Regions from separate parts of the Streptomyces sp. NPDC049837 genome, predicted to be linked through region 1. Evidence: riboswitches for the same ligand, from Rfam matches in the RefSeq annotation. Region 1 holds a riboswitch; each other region holds the start of a gene.
The links. A riboswitch is a leader RNA that binds a small molecule or an ion and turns the genes downstream of it on or off. The one in region 1 is predicted to bind cobalamin.

Region 1 (2,193 bases):
CCTCGCGTGCGGCCGCCAGGAACGCCTCGGCCGCCGCGAGCGCGGCGCGGGGCGCGTCGGCGCCGGCCACCCGGTATGTCCGGTCCGCGACCCGGAGCAGGGCGGCGCCGTCCGGCGCTGCGAGCAACGTCACATCGGCGGCCAGGGCCGCGACGTCGCCCCGCCCGTCGTCCACGGCGAACAGGAAGCGGCCCGACAGCTCCGCCGTCCAGTCCTCGCCGCACACCAGCTCGTCCAGCTCCACCGCCCAGGCCATGACGTCCGCCCCGGCGAGCGGTGAGACGACCATGTTCCGTACGCGCTCGTGCCGTTCGGAGGCGGGCAGCAGCCCGGCGTCCCGCAGCGCGTCCGCGAGGCCCAGCCCGCAGCCCTCGCCCAGCCCCCGCAGCTCGATGTTGCCTCGCGAGGTGAGGGAGAGGTGCCCGTCGCCGAGCCGGTCGGCGGCGTCGGCCAGCACGTCGACCTGACGTGACGTCAATACACCTGTGGGTACGCGGAGTCGGGCGAGCGCGCCGTCATCGGCACGGTGCAGCCGCAGCGCACCCGGGCAGGCGTCACCGCGGTCCCGGACACGGTCCCGTATGTGCGCTTCACCCCGGTCCTGGGGGTTTGGTGAGCTGGGCGGCATGGCGGCGAGCATACGCGCAGCCTCTACTATGCAGACGGCACAGGGTCCCAGGGCCCTAGGGAGGAAGCCCGGTGAGAATCCGGCGCGGTCCCGCCACTGTGAGTCCGGCGGAAACCGGACGAGTCAGGAACTCCCGCCGTCCTACGACCACCCGGGGCGCGGACACCCCGAGGAAGGCCTGCGCACGCCATGACGCACGCGACGACGCCCGCCACCAGTCCCGAGGCGACGCCCGAGGCGACGACGATCCTGCTGCTGTCGCACTCCGACACCGACCTGCTCAGCGCGCGCGCCTCCGGCGGACCCGTCGCGTACCGGTTCGCCAACCCCGCCCGGCTCCCGATGGACGACCTGCCCGGCCTCCTCGACGGCGCCGACCTCGTCGTCGTACGCCTCCTCGGCGGCATCCGCGCCTGGGAGGAGGGCCTGGAGGCCCTCCGCGCGAGCGGCAAGCCGCTCGTCGTCCTGACCGGCGAACAGGCCCCCGACGCCCAGCTCATGGAGACCTCCACCGTCCCGATCGGCATCGCGGCCGAGGCGCACGCCTACCTCGCCCACGGCGGACCGGACAACCTGGAGCAACTCGCCCGTTTCCTCTCCGACACCGTCCTGCTGACCGGCCACGGCTTCGAGCCCCCGGCCGCCGCCCCCACCTGGGGCCCCCTGGAGCGGACCGCGCGCAACACCACCGGCCCCACGGTCGCCGTGCTCTACTACCGCGCCCACCACATGAGCGGGAACACCGCCTTCGTCCACACCCTGTGCGACGCCATCGAGGACGCCGGCGGCCAGGCGCTGCCCCTGTACGTGGCCTCCCTCCGCGCCCCCGAGCCGGAGCTCCTGGAGAGCCTGGGGATGGCCGACGCCGTCATCACCACCGTCCTCGCCGCCGGCGGCACCAAGCCGGCCGAGGCCCAGGCGGGCGGCGACGACGAGTCGTGGGACGCGGGCGCGCTCGCCGCCCTGGACGTCCCGATCCTCCAGGCGCTGTGCCTGACCGGCTCGCGCGCCGCCTGGGAGGAGAACGACGAGGGCCTCTCGCCGCTCGACGCCGCCAGCCAGGTCGCCGTCCCCGAGTTCGACGGCCGGCTCATCACCGTCCCGTTCTCCTTCAAGGAGATCGACGCCGACGGGCTTCCCGCGTACGTCGCCGACACCGAGCGCGCCGCCCGCGTCGCCGGGATCGCCGTCCGCCACGCCCAACTGCGCCACATCCCCAACGCCGACAAGCGCCTGGCGCTGGTCCTGTCCGCGTACCCGACCAAGCACTCCCGCATCGGCAACGCCGTCGGCCTCGACACCCCCGCCTCCGCCGTCGCGCTGCTGCGCCGACTGCGCGAGGAGGGGTACGACTTCGGCACCGAGGAGGTCCCGGGCCTCGCGTCCGGTGACGGCGACGAGCTGATCTACGCCCTCATCGAGGCGGGCGGCCACGACCAGGACTGGCTCACCGAGGAGCAGCTCGCCAAGAACCCGGTCCGCATCCCGGCCGCCGACTACAAGCGCTGGTACGCCACCCTGCCGCAGGAGCTGCGCGAGCAGGTGGAGGAGCACTGGGGCCCGGC
Region 2 (2,193 bases), on a different contig from region 1:
GTACGTCGCCCACGCCCGGCGCTGCGACCCGGGCGCCGAGGTGATGACCCGGCGCGAGTTCGAGCGCAGGCGCACCGACGCGCGGGAGGCCGACCCGCGCGACGGGTTCCGCTGCTGCTGAGGTGCTGCTGACGTACTGCTGAGCGGGTGACCGCACGACGGGCCGCCGTGTTTCCGGGGACGGAAATGCGGCGGCCCGTCGCCGTACCCCTCCACACTCGGACCATGGACATCACCATCAGGGCGGTACGGCCCGAGGAACACGGGACGCTCGCCGACATCACGGCCCAGGCGTACCTCGGGGACGGGCTCCTGGCCTTCGGGGAGAGCGACGAGTACCTGATCGAGCTGCGGGACGTGGCCCGGCGGGCCGCCGGGGCGGAGGTGCTCGTGGCCGTGGAGCGGGACGAACGGGTGCTGGGCGGGGTGACGTTCGTCGCGCGGGGCGGCGATCCGTGGGCGGACCTGGCCCGCGACGGGGAGGCCGAGCTGCGGATGCTCGCGGTGGCCCGGGAGGCACGGCGGCGGGGCGCGGGCGAGGCGCTCGTACGGGCGTGCGTGGAGCGGGCGCGGGCGGTGGAGGGGTGCGCGCGGCTGGTGCTGTCCACGCAGGCGTCCATGCGGGCGGCGCACCGGATCTACGAGCGGCTGGGGTTCGTCCGCACCCCGGAGAGGGACGTGCGGCCCGTCCCGGGCGTGACCCTCCCCACGTACGCGCTGGCCCTCTGAGGCTGCGACCGACACAACATGTGGGGGGTGCCTCAACTCGCGCCCCCCACATGTATGCTCGTCCTCGCTGTCGCCGCAGGGGAATCCGGTGGAAATCCGGAACTGTCCCGCAACGGTGTGTTGGTGTGCCTTTGTGTACGTACGAGTCCGAAGACCTGCCGACAGCGCGCCCGGACCGTCCGGCCCGGGTGCCCAGACGTCCGGGCCTCGCGGAATGGGCCGGTGGACGCGGTGCCCCGCACCCTGTGCCCGGGTGCGCCCGCTCCCCTGCCCGCGTCCGCGGTGGCCCCGAGCCGAGCGAGGGAGAGCCCCCACGTGACCATCGCGCCAGCCGATCCGGTTTCAGCAGTCGCAGTCACGGACACGACGGAGACGGACGGACCCGGGACCGTACTGCTGCGGACCCTGACCGACCTCACCGCCGACCTGCCCGACACCGACCCGGGCCGGGTCGCCGCCGCCGCGCTGCGGGGCCGCCACGCCGGTTCGGACGAGGCGGAGCTGCGCGAGCTCGCCACCGAGGCGGCCGCCGGGCTGATCTCCGAGGACCCCGCGTACTCCCGGCTCGCGGCGCGGCTGCTGACCCGGACGATCACGGAGGAGGCGGCCGGGCAGGGCGCGGTGTCGTTCTCGGCGTCGGTGGCTGTGGGGCACCGGGAGGGTCTGATCGCGGACCGTACGGCCGCGTTCGTGACGGCCCACGCCGACCGGATGGACGCGCTGATCGACTCGGCCGCCGACGACCGGTTCGGATACTTCGGGCTGCGGACGCTGTACTCGCGCTACCTGCTCCGGCACCCGATCACGCGCAAGGTGATCGAGACGCCGCAGCACTTCATGCTGCGGGTGGCGGCCGGGCTGGCCGAGGACGACTCGGTGCGCGCCCTGGACGAGGTGGCGTCCCTGTACGGGCTGATGAGCCGGCTCGACTACCTGCCCTCCTCCCCCACGCTGTTCAACTCCGGTACGCGCCACCCGCAGATGTCCTCGTGCTACCTGCTGGACTCGCCGCTGGACGAGCTGGACTCCATCTACGACCGCTACCACCAGGTGGCGCGGCTGTCGAAGCACGCGGGCGGCATCGGCCTGTCGTACTCCCGCATCCGGGCGCGCGGTTCGCTGATCCGCGGCACCAACGGGCACTCCAACGGCATCGTGCCGTTCCTGAAGACGCTGGACGCCTCCGTCGCGGCCGTGAACCAGGGCGGGCGGCGCAAGGGCGCGGCGGCCGTGTACCTGGAGACGTGGCACGCGGACATCGAGGAGTTCCTGGAGCTGCGCGACAACACCGGTGAGGACGCCCGGCGTACGCACAACCTGAACCTGGCGCACTGGATTCCGGACGAGTTCATGCGCCGGGTCAACGCCGACGCCGAGTGGTCGCTGTTCTCGCCCGTCGACGTGCCGGAGCTGGTCGACCTGTGGGGCGACGAGTTCGACGCCGCCTACCGCGCCGCCGAGGCC
Region 3 (2,193 bases), on a different contig from region 1:
GGACCTCCTGGCCCGCCGTTCGGGAGCGGTGTCGCCGTCACCCTCAACGCCCCTGCCCCGTACACCAGGAGAAGCACCATGCCCCTCGTAGGGACGGCCGACATCGTCACCCCCGCCGCACGCGCCGGAAGGGGCGTCGGGGCCTTCAACGTCATCCAGCTCGAACACGCCGAGGCCATCGTGGCGGGCGCCGAAGCGGCGGGCGCCCCCGTGGTCCTCCAGATCAGCGAGAACGCCGCCCGCTACCACGGCGCGCTCACCCCGATCGGCACGGCGACGCTGGCCGTCGCCCGCGCCGCGACGGTTCCGGTGGCCGTCCACCTGGACCACGCGACCTCGCCGGAGCTCGTCGCCGAAGCGGTGTCGCTGGGCTTCACGTCGGTGATGTACGACGCATCGACCCTGCCGTACGAGGAGAACGTCCGCGCCATGGCCGGCATACGGGCCCGCTGCCACGCGTCCGGTGTCTGGGTGGAGGCCGAACTGGGCGAGGTCGGCGGCAAGGACGGCGTGCACGCCCCGGGCGCCCGCACCGACCCGGACGAGGCGGCGGCCTTCGTCGCGGCCACGGGCGTGGACGCCCTGGCGGTGGCCGTGGGCACCTCGCACGCCATGCTCACCCGCGACGCCGCACCGGACTTCGCCCTGATCGCCGCGCTGCGTACCGCCGTCCCCGTACCCCTGGTGCTGCACGGCTCGTCGGGGGTCGCGGACCACGGCCTCGCCACGGCCGTGGGCCACGGCATGACCAAGGTCAACATCGCCACCCACCTGAACCGGGTCTTCACCGGCGCCGCCCGCCGGGCTCTCGACGCGGACCCCATGGTGGCCGACACACGCCACTACCTCGGTGCCGGGCGTACGGCCATGGCCCATGAGGTCACCCGCCTGCTCGGAGTCCTCGGCGCGTGAGCGCGAGTGGGCACCCGTGGTAGCTTGCGCAGGCCAGTCGTACTCCGTACGCGTGTACGTGAGTCAGGGAATCCGGTGCGAATCCGGAACTGACGCGCAGCGGTGAGGGTGACGGGCGTGGCAACCACAGCCACTGGGCCGGAGACCGGCCCGGGAAGGCGCCGCGCCCGGATGATCCCGAGTCCGAAGACCTGCTGGCGAACACGTACGGACGGGCCCCGCGCATGGGCCCTCGACGCTGAGGACTTCGCTGTGCCCATCACACGCCCGACCGCCTCGTTCGCCGCGCTCCTGTGCGGAGCCCTCCTCCTGACCGGCTGCGGGGGTGCCTCCGGCACGTCCCCCTCACCGGCGCAGGCCGGCATCCGCGTACTGGACAACTGCGGACAGAAGGTGGAGATCAAGGGGGACGGGCCGCGCCGGGCCGTCTCGCTCAACCAGGGCACCACCGAGATCATGCTGTCCCTCGGTCTCGCCGACCGGATGGCCGGAACCGCCACCTGGACCGACCCCGTCATGAAGGGCCTGGAGAAGGCGAACGCGGGCGTGACCCGGCTCGCCGAGAACAACCCCTCCTTCGAGAAGGTCCTCGACACCGAACCCGACTTCGTCGCCGCCTCGTTCGCCTCCACCCTCGGCAAGGGCGGCGTGGCCACGCGCGAGCAGTTCGCGAAGCTCGGCGTGCCCACCTACCTTTCCCCGTCCGACTGCGTGGGCAAGGACAACAGCGGCGACGGTGACGGCGTCCGCACCAAGCCGCTGACCATGGACACCGTGTACGGGGAGGTACGCGACCTCGCCCGCGTCTTCGGTGAGGAGAAGCGCGGCGAGGACCTGGTCGCGAGCCTCACGTCGCGTGTCGCCAAGGCGACCAAGGGACTCGATGCCTCGAAGGTCACTCTGCTGTACTGGTTCTCCGACGCGAACTCCCCCTACATGGCCGGGTGCTGCGGCGCCCCCGGCGTCATCACCCGCGAAGTCGGCGCCAAGAACGTCTTCGACGACACCACCGAGGAATGGCCGCAGATCAACTGGGAGACCGTGGCCGACCGCAACCCCGACGTCCTGGTGATCGGCGACCTCACCCGCAAGGCCCAGACCGGGGAGAGCGCCGCCAAGAAGATCGAGTTCCTGGAGTCCAACCCGGTCACGAGGAACATGGACGCCGTCAAGCACAAGCGGTACGTCCTCCTCAGCGGCCAGGCCATGAACCCCACCATCCGCACGGTGGAGGGCATCGAACAGGTCGCCGCCGCGCTCCGCGAGTTCGGCCTGTCTAAG
Region 4 (2,193 bases), on a different contig from region 1:
CGGCCTTGGCGTCCGAGGCACCGGCATCGGCCGTGCCGGCGCCCGCGCGCGCCTGCGCCTCGCCCTGCCGGCGACCGCGCCGCAGACCGAAGTAGTACGCCAGCACGCCCGCCCCGATGGCGGCCTGGAGCGCGAACAGCGCGGACTCCACCTCACCCGACGGCGGTTCGTACAGCGGGCTGAACCACGGCTCGTAATCCGGCTTCAGCTCGGTGATGGCCGTCTCGGCCTGGGCGTCGGCGCCCGTGAACGGCTCCTCCTTGTGGTCGCCCATGCCCAGCGCGAGCGGGAGGACGGCGAGCGCCACCACGACGAGCAGCAGCAGTGTGTTGATCCTGGCGTTACGGCTCATCGGACCACGGCCTCCTTCTTCACCGGCAGGACACCGAGGCGGGCCAGATCGCCCTTGCTGGACTGCATCAGCAGCCGCATCACCAGCACGGTGAGCAGGCCCTCGCTGACGGCCAGCGGAATCTGCGTGACGGCGAAGATCCCGCCGAACTTCGCCAGCGCACCGGCGACACCGCTGCCCGGGTCCGGGAACGCCAGCGCGAGCTGCACGCTGGTGACGCAGTACGTGGACAGGTCGGCGACGAACGCGCCGAAGAAGACGCTCACCATCAGCGGCACGTCGAAGCGGCGCAGCAGCCAGTAGGTGCCGAAGCCCGCCCACGGCCCGACGATCGCCATCGAGAAGGCGTTGGCGCCCAGGGTCGTCAGGCCGCCGTGCGCCAGCAGCAGCGCCTGGAAGAGCAGCGTGATGGTGCCCAGCACCGCCATGATCGGCGGCCGGAACAGGATCGCGCCCAGTCCCGTACCGGTCGGGTGCGAGCAACTGCCCGTCACCGAAGGGATCTTCAGGGCGGACAGGACAAAGGTGAAGGCACCGGACGCGCCGAGCAGGAGAGTCGATTCGGGATTGGCCTTGACCTCCCGGGTCAGGGCCCGGACGCCATGGGCGACGAAGGGAGCGGCGGCGACGGTCCAGGCGACCGCGTGCGCAGGGGGCAGATACCCCTCGGCGATATGCATGATGTGGGAGACCCTCTCCAGCACCTCGTGGATGGACAACGCGCCCTGGCCGGTCTCCTGGCTGACGGGATGGCATGGGGGCATGCCGCCGCGACTCCGCCTTCCCGGACCCCGCGGTCTCCCGCGGTGTTCCAGTGGCTTCCCGGGGTGGATTCCCAGGGAGTGGAGCCGGACTTCCCGATCACAGTGGCGAGGGCCGCACCGGTACCGCACCGGTTTCCCGTACACCAAGGCCCTGCGACAGTAGTGCTTTGACCAGGTACATCACAACCCGCACACCGGTGCGGGCACCGGCTGCACCCACCGGACGCCGTCACTCCTTGCGGTAGCCGTACGCCTCCGACGCGGCCGTCACCACCGCGTCCAGGTCACCGCCCGCCGACGCGGTGACCACCGCCGCCACCGCGCCCTCCACGAAAGGAGCGTCCACCAGCCGCGTACCGTCGGGCAGCTCGTCGCCCTCCGCGAGCAGGGCCTTCACCGTCAGGACCGCGCTGCCCAGGTCCACCAGGACGGCCACGCCCGCCCCGCCGTCGACCTCCGTCGCCGCCTGGGTGATCAGCTCCGCGCTGGTGCCGAGCCCCCCGTCCGGAGTGCCGCCCGCCGCCGCCACCGGCACCGTCCCGCCGCCGCCCGCGAGGCCACGGGCCAGCTCGGCGACGGACGACGCGACCGCCGCGCTGTGCGAGACGAGCACGATGCCCACCCGCGCGCTCACCGCGTGCCCTCCGCCTCGGCGAGGGCGGCGATCAGCAGGGCCGAGGACGTGGCGCCCGGGTCCTGGTGACCTACGCTGCGCTCACCGAGATAGCTGGCCCTGCCCTTGCGGGCGAGCATCGGTACGGTCGCGAGGGCGCCCTGGTTCGCGGCCTCGGCCGCCGCCGCGAACGACTCGCCGAGCGACTCGGCCAGCGACTCGACGGCCGGCTCCAGCGCGTCCAGCATCGTCTTGTCCCCGGCCGCCGCCCCGCCGAGCTGCGCCACCGCCGCCACACCCGCGCGCAGCGCCTCGGCGAGCTGCACCGGCGCCACCTCGGCGGCGTCGCCCAGCGCCTTGCCGGTGCGCCGCAGCAGCGTCCCGTACAAGGGACCCGACGCGCCGCCGACCGTCGAGATGAGCTGCCGCCCCGCGAGCGTGAGCACGGCCCCCGGCGTGCCGGG

Region 2: linked by a shared signal. The riboswitch ahead of AB0J57_RS09905 (ribonucleoside-diphosphate reductase subunit alpha) and the one ahead of cobN (cobaltochelatase subunit CobN) in region 1 are both predicted to bind cobalamin.
Region 3: linked by a shared signal. The riboswitch ahead of AB0J57_RS02545 (ABC transporter substrate-binding protein) and the one ahead of cobN (cobaltochelatase subunit CobN) in region 1 are both predicted to bind cobalamin.
Region 4: linked by a shared signal. The riboswitch ahead of AB0J57_RS07200 (energy-coupling factor ABC transporter permease) and the one ahead of cobN (cobaltochelatase subunit CobN) in region 1 are both predicted to bind cobalamin.

Annotation. Positions count from the first base shown of each region.
Region 1 covers NZ_JBFAMP010000004.1:372,867-375,059, forward strand. Annotated here, with positions in the region: gene AB0J57_RS13140 (cobalamin biosynthesis protein CobG) at 1-640, opposite strand, end outside; cobalamin riboswitch at 647-784, shown strand; gene cobN (cobaltochelatase subunit CobN) at 818-2,193, shown strand, end outside.
Region 2 covers NZ_JBFAMP010000003.1:436,061-438,253, forward strand. Annotated here, with positions in the region: gene AB0J57_RS09895 (YbdD/YjiX family protein) at 1-121, shown strand, start outside; gene AB0J57_RS09900 (GNAT family N-acetyltransferase) at 226-729, shown strand; cobalamin riboswitch at 767-907, shown strand; gene AB0J57_RS09905 (ribonucleoside-diphosphate reductase subunit alpha) at 1,045-2,193, shown strand, end outside.
Region 3 covers NZ_JBFAMP010000001.1:552,430-554,622, reverse strand. Annotated here, with positions in the region: gene AB0J57_RS02555 (ROK family protein) at 1-91, shown strand, start outside; gene AB0J57_RS02550 (class II fructose-bisphosphate aldolase) at 79-912, shown strand; cobalamin riboswitch at 930-1,126, shown strand; gene AB0J57_RS02545 (ABC transporter substrate-binding protein) at 1,165-2,193, shown strand, end outside; gene AB0J57_RS02540 (iron chelate uptake ABC transporter family permease subunit) at 2,193-2,193, shown strand, end outside.
Region 4 covers NZ_JBFAMP010000002.1:594,980-597,172, forward strand. Annotated here, with positions in the region: gene AB0J57_RS07195 (energy-coupling factor ABC transporter substrate-binding protein) at 1-352, opposite strand, end outside; gene AB0J57_RS07200 (energy-coupling factor ABC transporter permease) at 349-1,032, opposite strand; cobalamin riboswitch at 1,062-1,307, opposite strand; gene dhaM (dihydroxyacetone kinase phosphoryl donor subunit DhaM) at 1,346-1,750, opposite strand; gene dhaL (dihydroxyacetone kinase subunit DhaL) at 1,747-2,193, opposite strand, start outside.